DNA from 3 places in the Lysinibacillus sp. G01H genome. Region 2 is predicted to be linked to each of the others. Evidence: a T-box and tRNA genes for the amino acid it is inferred to sense, from the RefSeq annotation. Region 2 holds a T-box; the other regions hold tRNA genes.
The links. A T-box is a leader RNA that pairs with one kind of tRNA and senses whether it is charged. The one in region 2 lies ahead of ileS (isoleucine--tRNA ligase), so its partner is inferred to be a tRNA-Ile.
Positions count from the first base shown of each region.

Region 1 (7,367 bases), 2.1 Mb from region 2:
TGTAACAAACACATTTATTTTTTAAGTTTTTTATAGGCTTAATAACTTGGTTAAGTTATTAAGGGCGCACGGCGAATGCCTTGGCACTAGGAGCCGAAGAAGGACGGCACTAACACCGATATGCTTCGGGGAGCTGTAAGTGAGCTTTGATCCGGAGATTTCCGAATGGGGGAACCCACTACGTTTAATCGCGTAGTATCTTGACGTGAATACATAGCGTCTTGAAGGCAGACCCAGGGAACTGAAACATCTAAGTACCTGGAGGAAGAGAAAGAAAAATCGATTCCCTGAGTAGCGGCGAGCGAAACGGGAAGAGCCCAAACCAAGAGGCTTGCCTCTTGGGGTTGTAGGACACTCAATACGGAGTTACAAAAGAGCGAGTTAGATGAAGCGACTTGGAAAGGTCCGCCAGAGCAGGTAAAAGCCCTGTAGTCGAAAGTTCGTTCTCTCCTGAGTGGATCCTGAGTACGGCGGAACACGTGAAATTCCGTCGGAATCCGGGAGGACCATCTCCCAAGGCTAAATACTACCTAGTGACCGATAGTGAACCAGTACCGTGAGGGAAAGGTGAAAAGCACCCCGGAAGGGGAGTGAAAGAGATCCTGAAACCGTGTGCCTACAAGTAGTTAGAGCCCGTTAATGGGTGATAGCGTGCCTTTTGTAGAATGAACCGGCGAGTTACGATTACGTGCGAGGTTAAGCTTTAGAAGGCGGAGCCGCAGCGAAAGCGAGTCTGAATAGGGCGAAATAGTACGTGGTCGTAGACCCGAAACCAGGTGATCTACCCATGTCCAGGGTGAAGGTGAGGTAACACTTACTGGAGGCCCGAACCCACGCACGTTGAAAAGTGCGGGGATGAGGTGTGGGTAGCGGAGAAATTCCAATCGAACTTGGAGATAGCTGGTTCTCTCCGAAATAGCTTTAGGGCTAGCCTCGTGATGAGAATACTGGAGGTAGAGCACTGTTTGGACTAGGGGGCCATCCCGGTTTACCGAATTCAGACAAACTCCGAATGCCAGATATTTATACACGGGAGTCAGACTGCGAGTGATAAGATCCGTAGTCAAAAGGGAAACAGCCCAGACCACCAGCTAAGGTCCCAAAGTAATCGTTAAGTGGAAAAGGATGTGGCGTTGCACAGACAACCAGGATGTTGGCTTAGAAGCAGCCATCATTTAAAGAGTGCGTAATAGCTCACTGGTCGAGTGACGCTGCGCCGAAAATGTATCGGGGCTAAACGATTCACCGAAGCTGTGGATTGACATCTACGATGTCAGTGGTAGGAGAGCGTTCTAAGTGCGTTGAAGTCAGACCGGAAGGACTGGTGGAGCGCTTAGAAGTGAGAATGCCGGTATGAGTAGCGAAAGACGGGTGAGAATCCCGTCCACCGTATGACTAAGGTTTCCTGAGGAAGGCTCGTCCGCTCAGGGTTAGTCGGGACCTAAGCCGAGGCCGATAGGCGTAGGCGATGGACAACAGGTTGATATTCCTGTACCACCTCCTCACCGTTTGAGAAATGGGGGGACGCAGTAGGATAGGGTAAGCGCGCCGTTGGTTGTGCGCGTCCAAGCAGTAAGGCGTGTGTGTAGGCAAATCCGCACACTGTAACGTTGAGCTGTGATGGCGAGTCCGTATGGACGAAGTTCCTGATTTCACACTGCCAAGAAAAGCCTCTATCGAGGTGAGAGGTGCCCGTACCGCAAACCGACACAGGTAGTCGAGGAGAGAATCCTAAGGTGTGCGAGAGAACTCTCGTTAAGGAACTCGGCAAAATGACCCCGTAACTTCGGGAGAAGGGGTGCTCTTGAGCGTGCAAGCGCATGAGAGCCGCAGTGAATAGGCCCAGGCGACTGTTTAGCAAAAACACAGGTCTCTGCAAAACCGTAAGGTGACGTATAGGGGCTGACGCCTGCCCGGTGCTGGAAGGTTAAGAGGAGTGGTTAGCGCAAGCGAAGCTGCGAATTGAAGCCCCAGTAAACGGCGGCCGTAACTATAACGGTCCTAAGGTAGCGAAATTCCTTGTCGGGTAAGTTCCGACCCGCACGAAAGGCGTAACGATCTGGGCACTGTCTCAACGAGAGACTCGGTGAAATTATAGTACCTGTGAAGATGCAGGTTACCCGCGACAGGACGGAAAGACCCCGTGGAGCTTTACTGTAGCCTGATATTGAATTTTGGTACAACTTGTACAGGATAGGTAGGAGCCAGAGATCTCGGAGCGCCAGCTTCGAAGGAGGCGTCGGTGGGATACTACCCTGGTTGTATTGAAATTCTAACCCATGCCCCTTAGCGGGGCAGGAGACAGTGTCAGGCGGACAGTTTGACTGGGGCGGTCGCCTCCTAAAAGGTAACGGAGGCGCCCAAAGGTTCCCTCAGAATGGTTGGAAATCATTCGTAGAGTGTAAAGGCACAAGGGAGCTTGACTGCGAGACCTACAAGTCGAGCAGGGTCGAAAGACGGGCTTAGTGATCCGGTGGTTCCGCATGGAAGGGCCATCGCTCAACGGATAAAAGCTACCCCGGGGATAACAGGCTTATCTCCCCCAAGAGTCCACATCGACGGGGAGGTTTGGCACCTCGATGTCGGCTCATCGCATCCTGGGGCTGTAGTCGGTCCCAAGGGTTGGGCTGTTCGCCCATTAAAGCGGTACGCGAGCTGGGTTCAGAACGTCGTGAGACAGTTCGGTCCCTATCCGTCGTGGGCGTAGGAAATTTGAGAGGAGCTGTCCTTAGTACGAGAGGACCGGGATGGACACACCGCTGGTGTACCAGTTGTCTTGCCAAAGGCATCGCTGGGTAGCTATGTGTGGACGGGATAAGTGCTGAAAGCATCTAAGCATGAAGCCCCCCTCAAGATGAGATTTCCCATTACGCAAGTAAGTAAGATCCCTCAAAGACGATGAGGTAGATAGGTTCGAGGTGGAAGTGTGGTGACACATGGAGCTGACGAATACTAATCGATCGAGGACTTAACCAAAAAAAGTTTGAAACATTCAATGCACCGTTTATCCAGTTTTGAAAGAACAAATCTTTCAATAAAAAAGAGAGCTTCAAGACACAAGTTGTACAAGGAAGCAAACGAGTGATTGAAGGAGCGTACTTTTGTACGTGACTGATTGAACGAGAGCAGCTGACGCAGTAATACGCCGTGTATTGGAGGTCGAATAAGTCTAGTGATGATGGCAAAGAGGTCATACCCGTTCCCATACCGAACACGGAAGTTAAGCTCTTTAGCGCCGATGGTAGTTGGGGGCTTCCCCCTGTGAGAGTAGGACGTCGCTAGGCATAATACCCAGGAGGATTAGCTCAGCTGGGAGAGCATCTGCCTTACAAGCAGAGGGTCGGCGGTTCGAGCCCGTCATCCTCCACCATATGCCGGTTTAGCTCAGCAGGTAGAGCAACTGACTTGTAATCAGTAGGTCGTGGGTTCGATTCCTATAGCCGGCACCATTTTTTCGAGCCATTAGCTCAGTTGGTAGAGCATCTGACTTTTAATCAGAGGGTCGAAGGTTCGAGTCCTTCATGGCTCACCATTTTTAAATAATAATAAGCGGGTGTGGCGGAATTGGCAGACGCACTAGACTTAGGATCTAGCGCCGCAAGGCGTGGGGGTTCGACTCCCTTCACCCGCACCATTATTTTCATTGCCAGATAAAAAAACTTATGCACATGCGGAAGTAGTTCAGTGGTAGAACACCACCTTGCCAAGGTGGGGGTCGCGAGTTCGAACCTCGTCTTCCGCTCCAAATGTGCCGGGGTGGCGGAACTGGCAGACGCACAGGACTTAAAATCCTGCGGTAGGTGACTACCGTACCGGTTCGATTCCGGTCCTCGGCACCATTTTAAATGCGCCCGTAGCTCAATTGGATAGAGCGTCTGACTACGGATCAGAAGGTTATGGGTTCGACTCCTGTCGGGCGCGCCAAAAGAACAACGGGAAGTAGCTCAGCTTGGTAGAGCACTTGGTTTGGGACCAAGGGGTCGCAGGTTCGAATCCTGTCTTCCCGACCATTTCCAAAAAAATTATGGGGCCTTAGCTCAGCTGGGAGAGCGCCTGCCTTGCACGCAGGAGGTCAGCGGTTCGATCCCGCTAGGCTCCACCATAAGTAAATTAACCAGTATAAAGATCCTGGCGGCGTAGCTCAGCTGGCTAGAGCGTACGGTTCATACCCGTAAGGTCGGGGGTTCGATCCCCTCTGCCGCCATCTTAAAGGACCTTTAGCTCAGTTGGTTAGAGCAGACGGCTCATAACCGTCCGGTCGCAGGTTCGAGTCCTGCAAGGTCCACCATTTATATATTGTAACGGAGGTATACCCAAGTCTGGCTGAAGGGATCGGTCTTGAAAACCGACAGGCGGGTAACACCGCGCGGGGGTTCGAATCCCTCTACCTCCTCCAGTTTTAAATTTTTATAAATGGTGCTTTAAAAACTCGAAACAGCATAAAATTATCGCGGGGTGGAGCAGTGGTAGCTCGTCGGGCTCATAACCCGAAGGTCGTTGGTTCAAATCCAGCCCCCGCAACCAAAAGGTCCCGTGGTGTAGCGGTTAACATGCCTGCCTGTCACGCAGGAGATCGCCGGTTCGATCCCGGTCGGGACCGCCATTTTTAAAATAAAAGTCATGAGAAGCAAAAGAGTGAGTAAGCTTAGCATGGACGAAATGGGTCAGTAGCTCAGTTGGTAGAGCATTAGATTGAAGCTCTAAGTGTCGGCGGTTCGATTCCGTCCTGACCCACCATTTATGCGGGTGTAGTTTAATGGTAAAACCTCAGCCTTCCAAGCTGATGTCGTGGGTTCGATTCCCATCACCCGCTCCAAGGGCCTATAGCTCAGCTGGTTAGAGCGCACGCCTGATAAGCGTGAGGTCGATGGTTCGAGTCCATTTAGGCCCACCATTATTCCGAAGTAGCTCAGTTGGTAGTAGCACCTGACTGTTAATCAGGTTGTCGCAGGTTCGAGTCCTGCCTTCGGAGCCATTTTTATTTTGGGGAAGTACTCAAGAGGCTGAAGAGGCGCCCCTGCTAAGGGTGTAGGTCGGGTAACCGGCGCGAGGGTTCAAATCCCTCCTTCTCCGCCATGGGCCCGTTGGTCAAGTGGTTAAGACACCGCCCTTTCACGGCGGTAACACGGGTTCGAATCCCGTACGGGTCATACTAAAAACAGTAGATGCATTTGCATCTACTGTTTTTTGATATTCATAGATACAAAATTTACTCTTGATTCAATGCATTTTCATCCATATAAACCACTTCCCAGATATGCCCATCTACATCTTGAAAACCCCAACCATACATAAATCCGTGATCTTGTGGTTCACTATATGGTTTACCACCAGAGGCAAGTGCCTTATTCACTAATTGATCTACTTGTTCTCGGCTTTCAGCAGAAAGACATAAGATTGCTTCTGCAGAAGTAGTAGTATCTGTAACTTCTTTCTTACTAAATCCTTTAAATCGTTCTTCAACCATTATTAATGCGAAGATATTTTCACTAATAATCATTGAGGCTGTTGTTTCATCACTGAATTGTTGATTGAACTCAAAACCTAATTCCTTAAAAAAACTGATAGATTTGTTTAGATCTTTTACTGGTAAATTGATAAAGATATTTTTCGATTGAAAAGCCATTTAATATCACCTCCAAATTGACAGTATCATGGAGCATAAAGTCGTGTCAATTTTAGCAATGTAGGCGAAAATGGAAGCCATTAGCACTATTGAAAGCAGGTGTTTGTAAACAAAAACAGAAAGGTTATATCTTCAACCTTTCTGTTTAAAAAGTTTAACTATTTATCCTCTGGCTAGCATTCTATCAAGTGAACTAAGTGCTTCAGCGGTAGTATGTTCATCTACTTGTATACGGTTATGAGGTTGACCTTGCTCAATACTTTCTAAGCTCCATAACAAATGTGGAAGGTCAATTCGATTCATTGTTAAACAAGGACAAAAGTTTTCATTTAAGGAGACAATATGTTTATCAGGATGCTGCTTAATAATGCGATTGACAAGATTCATTTCTGTTCCAATTGCCCATGCAGATCCGCTTGGAGCTCGATTGATTGTATCAATAATGTATTTTGTGGAGCCTGCATCATCAGCCGCTGCTACCACTTCACGGCTGCACTCTGGGTGAACGATAATCCTCATAGTCGGGTGTTCTTTGCGAATAACCTCTGTATGTTGAACCGTAAACCCTTCGTGCACAGAGCAGTGACCCTTCCAAAGAATAACCTGGATATTTTCAAGAGGCTCTTTTGTTTCGAGCAAGTTCTTATGTGGATTCCAAACAGCCATATTTTCAAGAGGTATACCTAAATCATAGGCAGTATTCCTTCCTAAATGTTGGTCAGGTAAAAAGAAGATACGCTGTTTTTGGGTAAAAGCCCATTGAACAAGTTCCTTTGCATTCGATGAAGTGACACAAGCACCACCATGCCTTCCAGTAAAGGCTTTAATAGCCGCAGTTGAATTAACATAGGTTAGAGGAATAATCGTATCACCAAAGAGTTCTTGAAGAATGGGCCATGCTTGTTCTGTTTGATAAATATCTGCCATATCAGCCATTGAACAACCAGCGCGCATATCTGGTAAATAGACACGTTGCTGTTTCGTTGTCAGCATATCAGCAGTCTCTGCCATAAAATGTACACCGCAAAATACGATGTGTTCAGCTTCCTTATTTGCTGCGGATAATTGAGCTAACTGTAAAGAATCCCCAGTTGCATCTGCAAATTGAATGACTTCATCTTTTTGATAATGGTGGGCAGGAATAAATAATTTAGGACCTAATTTTTTCTTTATTGATAAAATACGAGATTCCATTTCCTTTACAGATAGTTCCCGATAATGCTCTGGGAGTAATGTCGTCTGTTGTAATAAACTAGTGATGGACAAGGGAATGATCTCCTTTCATTTGAACGAGTGCACTAATATCAAAAGCTTTAACTGAATGTGTTAAGGAGCCAAGTGAAATCCATTGAATACCCGATTGGGCATATGCCTTTAAATTTTCAAGTGTGATGCCCCCAGATGCTTCAGTCGCAATAGTGGGAGGAACAATGGGAAGCCATGCACGAATTTCTTCTGGGCTACGGTTATCAAACATAATAATATCTGCTCCTGCGTTGATAGCTTCTTCTAATTGTTCTTTTGTTTCAATTTCAACTTCAATTTTTACGGTATGACCGACTTTTACTTTAGCGGCCTGAACTGCCTTTGTAATGCTACCAGCAAAGGCAATATGATTATCCTTTAGCATAATTGCGTCATACAGGCCATTACGATGATTAAAAGCACCACCAATTCGAACAGCATATTTATCTAACATACGCAGTCCTGGTAGTGTTTTACGCGTATCACATATTTTTGC
Region 1 is NZ_CP118397.1:3,544,760-3,552,126, reverse strand. It holds rRNA gene PSR12_RS18120 (23S ribosomal RNA) at 49-2,976, shown strand; rRNA gene rrf (5S ribosomal RNA) at 3,169-3,284, shown strand; tRNA gene PSR12_RS18110 (tRNA-Val) at 3,295-3,370, shown strand; tRNA gene PSR12_RS18105 (tRNA-Thr) at 3,374-3,449, shown strand; tRNA gene PSR12_RS18100 (tRNA-Lys) at 3,457-3,532, shown strand; tRNA gene PSR12_RS18095 (tRNA-Leu) at 3,550-3,634, shown strand; tRNA gene PSR12_RS18090 (tRNA-Gly) at 3,671-3,745, shown strand; tRNA gene PSR12_RS18085 (tRNA-Leu) at 3,751-3,839, shown strand; tRNA gene PSR12_RS18080 (tRNA-Arg) at 3,848-3,924, shown strand; tRNA gene PSR12_RS18075 (tRNA-Pro) at 3,934-4,010, shown strand; tRNA gene PSR12_RS18070 (tRNA-Ala) at 4,027-4,102, shown strand; tRNA gene PSR12_RS18065 (tRNA-Met) at 4,131-4,204, shown strand; tRNA gene PSR12_RS18060 (tRNA-Ile) at 4,212-4,288, shown strand; tRNA gene PSR12_RS18055 (tRNA-Ser) at 4,304-4,396, shown strand; tRNA gene PSR12_RS18050 (tRNA-Met) at 4,450-4,524, shown strand; tRNA gene PSR12_RS18045 (tRNA-Asp) at 4,528-4,603, shown strand; tRNA gene PSR12_RS18040 (tRNA-Phe) at 4,662-4,737, shown strand; tRNA gene PSR12_RS18035 (tRNA-Gly) at 4,743-4,816, shown strand; tRNA gene PSR12_RS18030 (tRNA-Ile) at 4,818-4,894, shown strand; tRNA gene PSR12_RS18025 (tRNA-Asn) at 4,899-4,975, shown strand; tRNA gene PSR12_RS18020 (tRNA-Ser) at 4,986-5,076, shown strand; tRNA gene PSR12_RS18015 (tRNA-Glu) at 5,079-5,150, shown strand; gene PSR12_RS18010 (VOC family protein) at 5,210-5,626, opposite strand; gene nadA (quinolinate synthase NadA) at 5,789-6,892, opposite strand; gene nadC (carboxylating nicotinate-nucleotide diphosphorylase) at 6,879-7,367, opposite strand, start outside.
Region 1: it has a tRNA-Ile gene. The T-box ahead of ileS (isoleucine--tRNA ligase) is inferred to sense a tRNA for this amino acid. The anticodon was not compared.

Region 2 (7,367 bases):
CAACGTATCGAAAGAGAACAAGGTAAACGCATTATTGATTTTTTAAGTGGCACAGTCTATGCTCTTGCTGGAGATATTCAACGTATCGGTAAAGATATCTTCCTTTGTACGCCAGATAATGTAGAAGTGACTGGTGAAATTACAAACTTTATTTTAGACGATAATTAATAGCGAGGATTGTAGTTTATATGACTTTTTTTATTATACTTGGTTATGTATCATTAGCATTTAAGATTTATTCATTCATGCTAATTGCATATATCTTAATGTCTTGGGTGCCTGCCGCTCAAAATTCAGCCATTGGTCGCATGCTTGAAAAAGTTTGTGAGCCATATTTAGGGATTTTTAGGAAATTCATTCCTCCTCTTGGTATGATTGATATTTCCCCAATTGTGGCCATCTTTATGCTGAATTTTATAGAAAGAGGGCTTTATATAGTCATTCAGAAATTATATTTTATGTTCGCTTAGAAATAAATCCTCACGTTTTGGTGGGGATTTTTTATTTATTTTAATTTTCTCCGCTACTAAAGCGACTAATAAAAAATATTAAAACAATGACGTCCCAACGTCATTAATTGGGAATACTAAGTTTCCAACTAACAAAGCAAAATGGAACTAGTGAAAGAGGAGACAACAAGATGGAACACTTAATCCAGCATTTTCGAAAAGATGAACAGCCCTTTATTGAACAGGTAATAAGCTGGCAGCGTGAGGTTGAAGATCGTTATGCGCCTAAGCTGACAGATTTTCTTGATCCAAGACAGCGTTTTATTGTGACATCGATTATCGGGCAAGATGATACCCTACAAACTGCATGCACAGGTTTATTTGAAGAGGCAGAGAGGCAGCGTATGCTTATTTTTCCTTCTTATTATGAAGCGATAGAAGAAGACTTTCAGTTAGTGGCATTTACGATTCAATATCCAGTGAAATTTGTCCAATTACGACATCCTGATGTTTTAGGTGCGTTGCTTTCATTAGGCTTAAACCGTGGCAAATTTGGTGATATTCGTGTAAATGATCAGCAGGTGCAATTCGTTGTAGCTCAAGAGGTAGCAGAATATGTTCGGTTACATTTAACAGGTATTGGTAAAGTTAAGGTGCATATTGAGTCTTTAAAAGAAGCGGATTCCCTTATTGTAAATGAGGAAGAATGGTTGGAGGAATCCCATACAGTATCTTCCATGCGCTTAGATGTAATTATTGCAACTGTATTAAATGTATCACGCCAAAAAGCGCAAACTTTAATTACTGGGAAAAAGGTTCGTGTAAATTGGACAGAAAGAGATACAGTTGCTTTTGAATTACAAGAAGGAGATATTTTATCGATACGTGGAAGTGGTCGGGTGAAAATTATTATGACTGAAGGCCGAACTAAAAAAGATAAAATCCGTCTTCAAGTCGGTCGATTGGCCCAAAAAAGCTGAAAGTGAAGTAAATTTCATTAATTTTTACTGCTAAGTTGTCGGAACAATTGTATAATAGGAATTACGAATGTACATGTAAAGGAGAGAAGGATTGTATGCCATTATCACCTATTGATATACATAATAAGGAGTTTACAAAAGCCTTCAGAGGCTATGCTGAAGATGAAGTAAATGAATTTTTAGATCAGATTATTAAAGACTATGAAATTCTGCTTCGTGAAAAAAAAGAGGTTGATAAGCAATTAGAGATGGCTTTAGAACAAGCGAGACATTTCAACTCCTTAGAAGAAACTTTGCAGAAATCTATTGTCGTTGCACAAGAAGCGGCTGATGAAGTGAGAAGAAATTCTCAAAAAGAAGCAAAGCTCATCGTAAAAGAAGCTGAAAAAAATGCTGATCGAATTGTCAATGAAGCGTTGACGAAGGCTCGTAAGGTGACGATTGAAATTGATGAGCTTAAAAAGCAATCTAAGGTATTTCGTAATCGTTTCAAGATGCTCGTAGAAGCACAGTTGGATTTACTTAATGCAGATGACTGGGATCATTTGCTGCAATATGATATTGATTTAACAGAAATTCAAGCATCTGTTGATGAAGCACAGGATTCTGAGGATATTTAACTTTTCTTTTTAATTGTTACAATTGTCAAATGAAACTTGACGCGATTGTTTGAATTTCATATACTTTGTAATAGTAATTATTTTGAACAGATATGCATAAAAGCAGAGACGAAGACAGTATTTGTTAGGCGTTGTTAAGCGATTTGGGGACAGTGAGAGCCCAAACATACAACTAGCATTGAACATCACTTCTGAGCTAAATAACTGAAAAAAGTAGGTTATTTCGTGATGCACGACGTTAAACGTGCTTTTAAGAGGTAGTGCAATTTTTTGTACTACAATTAGGGTGGTACCGCGAGTAGAAGCTTCTCGTCCCTTAGTGGGATTGAGGGCTTTTTTTGTTTGTTTCCGAATCGTTTTAGATAATTTTGCCAATAACTGTCTTATGAGAATAATGTCTACCTGTTTGTGTAAAATAAAGGAGGAATTTTAATGGTTGAATACAAAGATACTTTATTAATGCCAAAAACAGATTTCCCAATGCGTGGAAATTTACCGGCAAATGAGCCAAAAATGCAAGAAAAATGGAATGGCATGGATATTAACAAATTACAGATGGAACGTACTGAAGGTCGACCAGAATATGTTCTGCATGATGGTCCTCCCTATGCAAATGGTGATATCCATATCGGCCATGCTCTAAATAAAGTATTGAAGGATATGATTACACGTCATCGTTCAATGACTGGCTACCATGTCAATTATATTCCAGGTTGGGATACACATGGTTTACCAATTGAGCAAGCATTGACTAACAAAGGTGTAAAACGTAAAGAAATGTCAGTAGCAGCATTCCGCCAGCTTTGTGAAGAGTATGCTTATGAGCAAATTGACAATCAACGTGCCCAATTCCGCCGTCTAGGCATTCGAGGTGATTGGGAAAATCCATATATTACGTTAAAGCCTGAGTTTGAAGCACGTCAAATTGAAGTATTCGGTAAAATGGCGGAAAAAGGATATATCTATAAAGGGTTAAAACCGGTTTATTGGTCTCCATCTTCTGAATCTGCTTTGGCGGAAGCTGAAATTGAATATAAGGACATCAAATCCCCATCCATTTATGTAAGCTTTGCTATCAAGGATGCGAAGGGCATTGTTCCAGCAGATGCTAAATTTATCATTTGGACAACAACACCATGGACATTACCAGCAAACTTAGGGATTTCTTTGAATCCTGAATTTATCTATGTAGTAGTTGCTGTGGCTACTAAAAAATTCATCATTGCCAAAGAGTTATTAGAGTCAGTAGCAACTACGCTTGGATGGGAAGACTATGAGGTTGTACAAGAAGTAAAAGGTGAGGCATTAGATCGTATTGTAGCACAACATCCATTCTATGATCGTGAATCGCTTATCATGGTAGGTGAACACGTAACTGCTGAAGCGGGTACAGGTTGTGTTCATACAGCACCAGGGCACGGTGAAGACGATTATCATATTGGTAAACAGTATGGTTTAGGTATTCTTAGCCCTCTTGATAATAGTGGCTGTTATACAGATGAAGCACCTGGCTTTGAAGGCGTGTTTTATAATGATGCAAATAAACTTGTTACAGAAAAACTAAAAGAAGTAGGAGCTTTAGAAAAGCTTGATTTCTTTACGCACTCCTATCCACATGACTGGCGTACGAAAAAGCCTGTTATTTACCGTGCGACACCACAATGGTTTGCATCTGTTGAAGCATTCCGTGGGGAGTTATTAGAAGCTGTAAAAGCAACAGCATTTACACCAGCTTGGGGAGAAACTCGTCTTTATAATATGATTCGTGATCGTGGAGACTGGGTAATTTCACGTCAACGTGCGTGGGGTGTGCCGATTCCGATTTTCTATGCTGAAAATGGTGAACCTATTATTACGCCTGAAACAATTAGTCATGTCTCAGCATTATTCCGTGAGAATGGATCAAATATTTGGTTCCAAAAAACAGCAAAAGAGTTATTACCAGAAGGCTTTACACATCCAGGTAGCCCGAACGGCGAATTTACAAAAGAAAATGATATTATGGATGTATGGTTTGATTCCGGTTCATCACACCAAGGTGTACTAGTAGAGCGTGGTATGAAATACCCAGCTGATCTCTATTTAGAGGGCTCTGACCAACATCGTGGTTGGTTTAATTCATCTCTTATTACATCTGTAGCTATTAACGGCTATGCACCATATAAAGGACTTTTAACACATGGTTTTGTTCTTGATGGTGAAGGACGTAAAATGAGTAAATCTTTAGGGAATGTGATTATTCCACAAAAAGTAATGGATCAGTATGGAGCAGACATACTTCGTTTATGGGTTGCTTCTGTTGACTATACAGCAGATGTGCGCATCTCTATGGATATGTTAAAGCAAGTATCTGAAGTGTATCGTAAAATTCGTAATACTTTCCGTTTCTTACACGGCAATATTGCTGATTTCGATCCTAAGAAAGATCGTGTAAGTTATGCTGAGCTTCGTGAAATGGATCAATATGTGTATATGCGCTTACAGGATGTCTTAAAAACTGTGTGTGCTGCCTATGATCGCTATGATTTTGCTGCTGTCTATCATGTAGTCAATAATTTTGTTGCTGTAGAGTTATCTTCATTCTATCTTGATATTGCCAAAGATGTAGTCTATATCGAGGGTCATGACAATAAGGATCGTCGTGCGATGCAAACAGTTATTTATGATACATTGATGACATTGGTAAAAATCATGACACCAATTATCCCACATACAACGGATGAAATGTGGTCTTATCTACATGCTCAAGGTATTGTAGAAGAAGTTTCTGTTCAATTAACAGATTTCCCAGAGGTAGATGATCAAGCGAATTTTGACAGCCTACGTACAAAATGGGAAAAAATTATTGATGTACGCGATGATATTTTAAAAGCATTAGAGGAATCACGTAATGCGAAAACAATTGGTAAATCACTTGAAGCAAAAGTCACTGTCTATGCGAAAGAAGATGTTGTCGTATTATTGAAAGATGCCAACATTGATTTTGCACAACTTTCCATCGTTTCAGCTTTTGAGGTAGCTACCATCGAAGAGGCACCTGCTGAAGCTTTAACACTTGAGCATGTTTCCATTGTTGTTGAGAAGGCTACAGGTGAGAAATGTGAGCGTTGCTGGTCAATTTCTGAAACAGTTGGTTCAAATGAAGCACAACCTACAGTATGTGCTCGCTGTGCAGAGGTTGTAGAAAAGTATTACGTTTAATCTATAAATAACAAGAATCTGCATTTTAATGTAGAGGATGTGCAAGTCTCCTTGATGGAGGCTTGCTTTTTTCATGGAAGTTTTGCAGATTCTTTTCTATTATTTAAATAAAATTTCTGTCGTATTGCGATAGTCTGTTGGAGAGATACCTACATATTTTTTAAATGTTAAACTATAGTAATTTGGTGTATTGAAGCCACAGATGGAGGAGATTTTTTCTATGGTGTAGTCGTACTTACGTAAAAAAGGTAAGGTTTTGATAATGCGTGTATAAGCAACATAGTCAACAAAATTGCGACCTGTTTCTTTTTTAAATAGTCTACTAAAATGAGTTGGGCTAAAGTTAATATATTTTGCAACATCACGAATGGTCAGTTGTTCGTCGTAATGTTCTTCAATATACTGAATAGCTTTTTGAAGCTGCTCATGCTTTGTTAAATCTTCGTAATATCTGATGTGTATATTATGGATAGGTGGTTTTCTACGGGCTTTTCTAGCCTGGCTATAGGATTCCTTCACTTGCATAGCATCCTGAAATACACCCCCAACCCCCATAAAAAGATGAATAGAACAATCCCTTTTTAGGGTCTCGATAACCTCTAATAAACAGGCTTCACCCTCGGTCCAATGTTTGAAAGAGTTGTACTCACTAGGAATTCGCATAAGAAGTAATAAATAGCGTTCAAAATGTAAAAAGGATAATGAGGCTTTCTCAGCAAAGTGCTGACGAAAAACAGTTGTAATACTACTACTTGCATCCTGTGGGACAGCTTTCTTATTAGCCCCATCAATATAGCCTTGAATTAAAAATACAATATTAGGTATACAGCTTGTAGATAAAAATGAAGCAGATTGTATTATTTCTTGTTCATTGTCAATTTCTCCACGGATCAGGCGTTTTAAAAATGCTTCCCTAAATGGAGAGGTATGTTGTTGGGATACTTGTTGTGATAGCTCAAGCATTGTAAGTGTACTCGCCTTTTTTTCCTGATAGGACGTATACAGCTTTTTTACGATTCGTAAAAATTTTGATTTTTGTAATGGTTTTATGAGAAGTGCAGGTAAAGCTAATTCAATTGCTATACCAGTCGAGTAGGTAAGGTGTTCTGTAACAAACGGGACAATAATACTATTAGGATAATTTCTTTTTAATCGATTAATCTTTACCCAATCAAATAACCGATTGACTTCATAGACAATCATGACCTCATCTTCTGGCTTTGGCACTTTACATTCCTCTAAAGCGTTTGGTAAAACCCCTTTTAACCATTCACTCATTTGCTGCTTGTCAAATGAGCTTTCCATATACCATACCACCTTTAAAATGCTATCAGCCCCCTACGAATAAAAAGATAAAAATATTTTAACTTAAAATAGCAATTTTTTGTACTAATACAGCAATATTTTATATCTATATTGAAGTGGAAATAGAATAGAATAATTGTAGTGAATAATAATTTGAAATTTCAGACAATTATTCATTTATCAGAAAAGGGGGAGTTAGCTTATGGCAGAAGTAGGCAGTCATGATTATGACTATGTAGAAGCAGGAACAATTGATGTGAAAGATCTACCACCTTTAGATGCAACAACAAACAAAATTATGAAAGATGAATTTACAACAGGTTTAGGTTTATCGATATTTTACTTTATTTTGATTTTTAGTATCCCTGTTATGAATTGGTTTGCGCCAGCATTTGCGTTTAAGAAGATGTGGGGTGGTATGACAGTCACATGGTTTGTGACAACGATTGTAATGATGGCTATGGCATTTATTATTGCATATGTTCATACGGCCATGTACGAGAAACGTCTAAAAAAATACGATATAGCAAATAAATAGTTGGAATAAAGGGGGAAATGTTGAATGATGGAAGCTCTATTAGAACCAAAGATGTTAATGACCATTGCTTTAATGGGAACAATTGTATACATTACGTATTTAACAAAAAGAAATGCAACAGCATCGGATTTCTTTGTAGGTGGCCGAAGTTTCGGATGGTTTACAAATGGTTCTGCCATTGGTGGGGATTACTTAAGTGCAGCAACATTCCTGGGCATCGCAGGGTTAACATTTCAACTTGGATATGATGGTGCTTATTATGCTTTTTGCTTCT
Region 2 is NZ_CP118397.1:985,436-992,802, forward strand. It holds gene PSR12_RS04735 (cell division protein SepF) at 1-168, shown strand, start outside; gene PSR12_RS04740 (YggT family protein) at 189-470, shown strand; gene PSR12_RS04745 (YlmH family RNA-binding protein) at 641-1,429, shown strand; gene PSR12_RS04750 (DivIVA domain-containing protein) at 1,525-2,049, shown strand; T-box leader at 2,146-2,369, shown strand; gene ileS (isoleucine--tRNA ligase) at 2,482-5,250, shown strand; gene PSR12_RS04760 (AraC family transcriptional regulator) at 5,350-6,555, opposite strand; gene PSR12_RS04765 (DUF485 domain-containing protein) at 6,758-7,093, shown strand; gene PSR12_RS04770 (sodium/solute symporter) at 7,118-7,367, shown strand, end outside.

Region 3 (7,367 bases), 2.1 Mb from region 2:
CTGAAATTGGTTCAATCCAGCCTGTAGAGAAAATCGTAAAGATGGCAAGAAAATCAAATATTTTCTGTCACGTTGATTGTGTACAATCATTTGGTAAACTAGCTATACCAAAGGGGGCCGATGCTATTACCATCTCGGCTCATAAAATAGGTGGGCCAAAGGGCTGCGGTGCTATATATATGAACCCTGCAATCAGAGTACCTGCATTAACACCAGGTGTGACACACGAGAGGGGTCTTAGAGGGGGAACATTAGATACTCCTGCAATCGTGGCCTTTGCCGCGGCAATTGAAAACTATCAATATGAGTTGCAACATTATGAAACGTTAAGAGATTATTTTGAAAATAATTTACCTGAAACATGTCAGCTCGTTGAATGTAAACAGCAACTACCTAATATTTGTGGGGTAATGATGGAGAAAGTAGAGGGGCAATATGTTCTTTTAAAGTTAAATGAGGCGGGAATCTGTATCTCTACTGGTAGTGCATGTGATATTCATAGTGAATCGGGAACAAAGGCTATTCTATCTATGGGGTTCTCTTTGGAAGCGGCACGCCAATTTTTTAGAATATCTTTTGGTCCTTCTACTACACTTGAGGATATTGTAAAATTAAAAATAGAGCTTTCAAATATTTAATGAAAAGAAGAGTGAAGGATTATCTATATTCTTCACTTGTATTGAAATAGATTATAAGCTAAGAATATCGGCAAATAAAATAATTGTTTTCTTTTGAACCAACAATTGCTATAATATTTTGCAGGGCAATATTTTCTCTTACTTAACAAAAATAACTTTAAAAAGTAATAATTTCTTTTTTTTATAAAAAAGTATTGCACAATGTTAGAAAACGTTATACAATAATTCTTGTCTTGAAGGACAGGTAAACAACTTCAAAACAAGATACATAACAAAGTCTAGTGATGATGGCAAAGAGGTCACACCCGTTCCCATACCGAACACGGAAGTTAAGCTCTTTAGCGCCGATGGTAGTTGGGGGCTTCCCCCTGTGAGAGTAGGACGTCGCTAGGCATAATACCCAGGAGGATTAGCTCAGCTGGGAGAGCATCTGCCTTACAAGCAGAGGGTCGGCGGTTCGAGCCCGTCATCCTCCACCATATGCCGGTTTAGCTCAGCAGGTAGAGCAACTGACTTGTAATCAGTAGGTCGTGGGTTCGATTCCTATAGCCGGCACCATTTTTTCGAGCCATTAGCTCAGTTGGTAGAGCATCTGACTTTTAATCAGAGGGTCGAAGGTTCGAGTCCTTCATGGCTCACCATTTTTAAATAATAATAAGCGGGTGTGGCGGAATTGGCAGACGCACTAGACTTAGGATCTAGCGCCGCAAGGCGTGGGGGTTCGACTCCCTTCACCCGCACCATTATTTTCATTGCCAGATAAAAAAACTTATGCACATGCGGAAGTAGTTCAGTGGTAGAACACCACCTTGCCAAGGTGGGGGTCGCGAGTTCGAACCTCGTCTTCCGCTCCAAATGTGCCGGGGTGGCGGAACTGGCAGACGCACAGGACTTAAAATCCTGCGGTAGGTGACTACCGTACCGGTTCGATTCCGGTCCTCGGCACCATTTTAAATGCGCCCGTAGCTCAATTGGATAGAGCGTCTGACTACGGATCAGAAGGTTATGGGTTCGACTCCTGTCGGGCGCGCCAAAAGAACAACGGGAAGTAGCTCAGCTTGGTAGAGCACTTGGTTTGGGACCAAGGGGTCGCAGGTTCGAATCCTGTCTTCCCGACCATTTCCAAAAAAATTATGGGGCCTTAGCTCAGCTGGGAGAGCGCCTGCCTTGCACGCAGGAGGTCAGCGGTTCGATCCCGCTAGGCTCCACCATAAGTAAATTAACCAGTATAAAGATCCTGGCGGCGTAGCTCAGCTGGCTAGAGCGTACGGTTCATACCCGTAAGGTCGGGGGTTCGATCCCCTCTGCCGCCATCTTAAAGGACCTTTAGCTCAGTTGGTTAGAGCAGACGGCTCATAACCGTCCGGTCGCAGGTTCGAGTCCTGCAAGGTCCACCATTTATATATTGTAACGGAGGTATACCCAAGTCTGGCTGAAGGGATCGGTCTTGAAAACCGACAGGCGGGTAACACCGCGCGGGGGTTCGAATCCCTCTACCTCCTCCAGTTTTAAATTTTTATAAATGGTGCTTTAAAAACTCGAAACAGCATAAAATTATCGCGGGGTGGAGCAGTGGTAGCTCGTCGGGCTCATAACCCGAAGGTCGTTGGTTCAAATCCAGCCCCCGCAACCAAAAGGTCCCGTGGTGTAGCGGTTAACATGCCTGCCTGTCACGCAGGAGATCGCCGGTTCGATCCCGGTCGGGACCGCCATTTTTAAAATAAAAGTCATGAGAAGCAAAAGAGTGAGTAAGCTTAGCATGGACGAAATGGGTCAGTAGCTCAGTTGGTAGAGCATTAGATTGAAGCTCTAAGTGTCGGCGGTTCGATTCCGTCCTGACCCACCATTTATGCGGGTGTAGTTTAATGGTAAAACCTCAGCCTTCCAAGCTGATGTCGTGGGTTCGATTCCCATCACCCGCTCCAAGGGCCTATAGCTCAGCTGGTTAGAGCGCACGCCTGATAAGCGTGAGGTCGATGGTTCGAGTCCATTTAGGCCCACCATTATTCCGAAGTAGCTCAGTTGGTAGTAGCACCTGACTGTTAATCAGGTTGTCGCAGGTTCGAGTCCTGCCTTCGGAGCCATTTTTATTTTGGGGAAGTACTCAAGAGGCTGAAGAGGCGCCCCTGCTAAGGGTGTAGGTCGGGTAACCGGCGCGAGGGTTCAAATCCCTCCTTCTCCGCCATGGGCCCGTTGGTCAAGTGGTTAAGACACCGCCCTTTCACGGCGGTAACACGGGTTCGAATCCCGTACGGGTCATACTAAGTGCAGTAGATGAATTTACATCTACTGCACTTTTTAATTTATTAGATACTTAGATTAATAACATAGCTATATTAAATGAAAGCCTACACAGATTAATCATTCTGTGTAGGCTTATTTTTTCAAATTAACGATTAAATTTTTCGTCCTTTTCCATATGGGATGCAAAGAGGTGTACCAAAGATTGGATCTGTCGTCATTTGGCAATCAAGGTCAAACACATGACTAACTAAATCAGTTGTCATAATTTCTTCTGGTTTCCCTTGACGATAGACACCACGGTCACGCACTGTAATAATATGATCGGCATAGCGACAAGCAAGATTAATATCATGTAATACCATAATGATAGTTCGCTTTTGCTGTTGGTTCAATTCGTACAGTAAATCTAAAACGTCTATTTGATGAGTTAAATCTAAGTATGTCGTAGGCTCGTCTAAAAGAATGATATCTGTATCTTGAGCAAGCGTCATAGCTATCCACGCACGTTGACGTTGTCCTCCTGATAGCTCATCTACTGGTCTATCTTGTAAATGCTCAGTACCTGTAGCTTTTAAAGCATTTAAAACGATTTCTTCATCCTTTTCAGTCCACTGTTGTCGCCAACTTTGGTAAGGATAGCGACCTTGTTTCACAAGTTGTAGGACAGTTAATCCTTCTGGTGCAACAGGAGATTGGGGAAGAATAGAGAGGTTTTTAGCCACTTGTTTTGTTGATAATTTAAAAATATCCTCACCATCTAATAAAACGGAGCCTTTTTTAGGTTTTAATAATCGAGCAATGGAGCGTAAGAGTGTGGATTTAATTTAATTATTGGCAATAAATTACGACAAGAAAAAGATTATGCGAAACTTAGCAAAATTGCTCCAACAGTGTTTTCTGAAACATTACGTGGCGACTGGAAAGAGAATTTTAAATTATTCGCTAAAGCAGTAAATCAAGAAACAAAAGGTGAAGAAGTACTAAAAGCTTACGAAGATAAGTTACAAGCACTGAAAGAAGAGCTTGGAGAACAAACCAACCAAGAAGTTTCATTTGTACGCTTTATGGCCGATAAATCTCGTATCTATTACACAGATTCATTCTCAGGTGTGATTTTTGATGCTTTAGGATTTAAACGTGTTGCAGCGCAAGCAGATTTATTTAAAGATAATGCAAAACTAGGAAACTTAGCGATTGAAGTTGGGAAAGAAGCAATCCCTCAAATGGATGGGGATGTTATTTTCTACTTCACGTACATGCCAACAGGTGATGATTCAGCACTAGCAACTGAACAAGAGTGGACACAAGACCCACTTTGGAAAAACTTAACAGCTGTCCAAAAAGGCAATGCACATAAGGTGGATGATGTCATTTGGAATACGGCTGGAGGCATTTTAGCTGCGAATATTATGCTAGATCAAGTGAAAGAAATCTTTGTTAAATAATTTTCTCATAAACTATACATTTATCGGTGTTTGATAAATGTATAGTTTTTTTATTTCCTAATATATACTCTCCTGGTACTATTAAGTTAGATAGACTATGATGTAGATATTGACCGTAAATTGAGGGGGATGGCGATGAAGGAAAAATTAAGGTGGGTTTATAATCAGCATTATTTAGAGCAAGACCATATAAAACAAGCAACTGCAATACTTCCATATTTTTCACTAGACCAAGTGAGAAAGATTGGTCAATTTCAGCGTACATATGAGCATTTTGAGAAGACACCACTCCATCATCTTGAGGCACTATCTTCATATATGGGTGTAGAAAAAATCATGATTAAAGATGAATCTTATCGATTTGGTTTAAATGCCTTTAAAGTTTTAGGCGGAATTTATGCAATTGCACAATATGTTGCCAATAAGCTTGGAAGGAATATAGAGGAGCTATCGTTTGAACAGTTAAAAACCCCAGAAGTAAGAGCGCAAGTAGGCAATCCAACATTTATTTCAACGACAGATGGTAATCATGGTCGTGGTGTGGCCTGGGCGGCAAGAGAACTGGGTTTTCAAGCAAGAATATATATGCCAACTGGTAGCTCCGCTGAGCGGTTACTGCATATTAAAAGTGAAGGGGCTTTTGCTGAAATTACGACAATGAATTATGACGATACTGTTCGTTATACCTCACGGCTTGCACAAGAAAATGGCTGGGTCTTGATTCAGGATACGATGTGGGAAGGCTATGAAGAAATTCCATTATGGATTATGCAGGGGTACACAACCCTTGTACAGGAGATTGTTGAACAGATTCAGCAAGCCCCAACACATGTATTTTTGCAAGCTGGTGTGGGGTCCTTTGCCGGAGCAGTAGTAGCATTTTTACAGCAATACTATGAGCAGGAAATTACATTTGTCTTGGTTGAGCCTCATGTCGCTAATTGCTATTATGAAAGCTTTAAGAAAAATACAGATCAATTTGTCACTGTTGGTGGAGAGATGCAAACAATAATGGCAGGTCTTGCTTGTGGTGAACCTAATCCACAGGCTTGGCAAATCTTAAAAACCTTTATAAAAATAAGTATCTCGTGTGAGGAAGAAATAGCAGCAACGGGTATGCGCGTTCTAGGAAATCCTTTAGCTACAGACACCCGCATTATAGCTGGTGAATCAGGAGCGGCGCCATTTGGTTGCTTTTATGAAATAATGACTAATAAACAATATAAGGAATTAAAACATGCCTTGCACCTAAATGAACATGCAAGGGTGCTGTTTATTAATACAGAGGGTGATACAGATAAAGAGAGTTATCAAGAAATAGTATGGCATGGGAAATATGCGAATCAATAGCAAACTAGTGATTTACTAGTTTGCTATTTTTACTTTTTTTAAAAGGATATGAAGGTATGATTAAGTTTAATTAAAATTTTTTTATTTTACTCTTGACCTTAACGTTGCGTCAAAGCTTACAGTAGCATTAAGTGGAGGTGATGATATGGAATATACCATTCAGGAGCTTGCTCAACTATCGGGTGTTAGTACAAGAACATTGCGTTATTATGATGAAATTGGATTGCTAAAACCAGCAAGAACCAATGAGGCAGGTTATCGATTTTATGGCCAATGGGAGGTCGATATGTTGCAGCAGATTTTATTTTATCGTGCATTAGATATGAAATTAGCGACAATTCAGACTATTGTTCAAGCACCAAATTTTCAGCATGCTGAGGCGCTCAAAACACATAGAGCTGCTTTGCTTCAACGCAAAGAACAGTTGGAAACGATCTTACAGACAGTAGAAAAAACAATACAATCCATTGAGGAGGAACAACCAATGTCAAATGAAGAAAAATTTAAAGGCTTTAAAGAAAAGTTAATGGAGGATAACGAAAAGCAGTACGGCAAAGAAATCCGTGAGAAATATGGGAATGAAACAGTGGATGCATCCAATGCTAAGCTTATGAACATGACGGAGCAACAATATCAAGCGATGCAACAGCTAGAACAGCAAATGTTTGAACGCTTAGCAGAGGCAATGAAACTTGGAGATGCTGCAAGTGACATTGCGATGGAAGTTGCAGAGTTGCATAAACGCTGGCTCAACTTTACGTGGAAAGAGTATTCCAAAGAGGCACATGCAGGGCTGGCACAAATGTATATTGCTGATGAACGTTTTACAGCTTATTATGATGAGCGTGGTGAAACAGGAGCAGCGCAATTTTTGCATGACGCCATTATAGCTTATACAAGTAAGTAAATAGGTCTTCCTTATGCTGACATGTTTTAGAAATCGTAAAATAGGAAAAAATGAAAGCATGAGGAGGAGATTATTGAGGATCAACAAGTAATACAACAATTAAAAAGACAACTAGAGCAAGAATTACAAGAAATAGAACAACGAATAGAAGAATCAGAGCGACCTCAAGCGACAGAACTATCGAATTATGATAATCATCCAGCTGATAATGCAAGTGATTTAACGGATCAGCTTACAGAAATGGCTATTGATGAGCATCGTGGTGATAATGCTGAAGAAATAAAAGAAGCTCTTCAAGCAATGGCAGACGGTACATATGGCAAGTGTGCAGTCTGTGGTAAAGAAATTCCGATTGGTCGCTTAAAGGCAATGCCGCAAGCTCTGACATGTGTGGAGCATGCTGAAAAGAAAGAAGACAGTTTACGACCAGTGGAAGAAGATGTTCTTGCTTCAACACCAAAATCAGATGATTTTATCGAGCTGGAGGAATTCGGCTCTTCTGATACACCACAGGATAAAATGTAGTCAGCTTTTCCTTACAGAAGCAGTATAATAACTGTAGAGGTGAGGATATGAAGATTATTGATTTACATTGTGATGCGCTTTTAAAGTTAACTACTCTTGAAACGGCAAATTTTGCAGAGGATGTGCGACTACATGCTAATCAAAAAAGATTGCAATTAGGGCAAGTAGAGGCTCAAGTGTTCGCTATCTTTATTGACCCAAAAATCGCACAAAATTTGCAATTTCTTGAGGTCATGCGCCAAATCGAAGCATTCCATA
Region 3 is NZ_CP118397.1:3,534,945-3,542,311, reverse strand. It holds gene PSR12_RS17990 (cysteine desulfurase family protein) at 1-638, shown strand, start outside; rRNA gene rrf (5S ribosomal RNA) at 916-1,031, shown strand; tRNA gene PSR12_RS17980 (tRNA-Val) at 1,042-1,117, shown strand; tRNA gene PSR12_RS17975 (tRNA-Thr) at 1,121-1,196, shown strand; tRNA gene PSR12_RS17970 (tRNA-Lys) at 1,204-1,279, shown strand; tRNA gene PSR12_RS17965 (tRNA-Leu) at 1,297-1,381, shown strand; tRNA gene PSR12_RS17960 (tRNA-Gly) at 1,418-1,492, shown strand; tRNA gene PSR12_RS17955 (tRNA-Leu) at 1,498-1,586, shown strand; tRNA gene PSR12_RS17950 (tRNA-Arg) at 1,595-1,671, shown strand; tRNA gene PSR12_RS17945 (tRNA-Pro) at 1,681-1,757, shown strand; tRNA gene PSR12_RS17940 (tRNA-Ala) at 1,774-1,849, shown strand; tRNA gene PSR12_RS17935 (tRNA-Met) at 1,878-1,951, shown strand; tRNA gene PSR12_RS17930 (tRNA-Ile) at 1,959-2,035, shown strand; tRNA gene PSR12_RS17925 (tRNA-Ser) at 2,051-2,143, shown strand; tRNA gene PSR12_RS17920 (tRNA-Met) at 2,197-2,271, shown strand; tRNA gene PSR12_RS17915 (tRNA-Asp) at 2,275-2,350, shown strand; tRNA gene PSR12_RS17910 (tRNA-Phe) at 2,409-2,484, shown strand; tRNA gene PSR12_RS17905 (tRNA-Gly) at 2,490-2,563, shown strand; tRNA gene PSR12_RS17900 (tRNA-Ile) at 2,565-2,641, shown strand; tRNA gene PSR12_RS17895 (tRNA-Asn) at 2,646-2,722, shown strand; tRNA gene PSR12_RS17890 (tRNA-Ser) at 2,733-2,823, shown strand; tRNA gene PSR12_RS17885 (tRNA-Glu) at 2,826-2,897, shown strand; partial or broken gene PSR12_RS17880 (ABC transporter ATP-binding protein) at 3,035-3,703, opposite strand; partial or broken gene PSR12_RS17875 (ABC transporter substrate-binding protein) at 3,704-4,327, shown strand; gene PSR12_RS17870 (diaminopropionate ammonia-lyase) at 4,463-5,677, shown strand; gene PSR12_RS17865 (MerR family transcriptional regulator) at 5,823-6,584, shown strand; gene PSR12_RS17860 (TraR/DksA C4-type zinc finger protein) at 6,657-7,109, shown strand; gene PSR12_RS17855 (dipeptidase) at 7,157-7,367, shown strand, end outside.
Region 3: it has a tRNA-Ile gene. The T-box ahead of ileS (isoleucine--tRNA ligase) is inferred to sense a tRNA for this amino acid. The anticodon was not compared.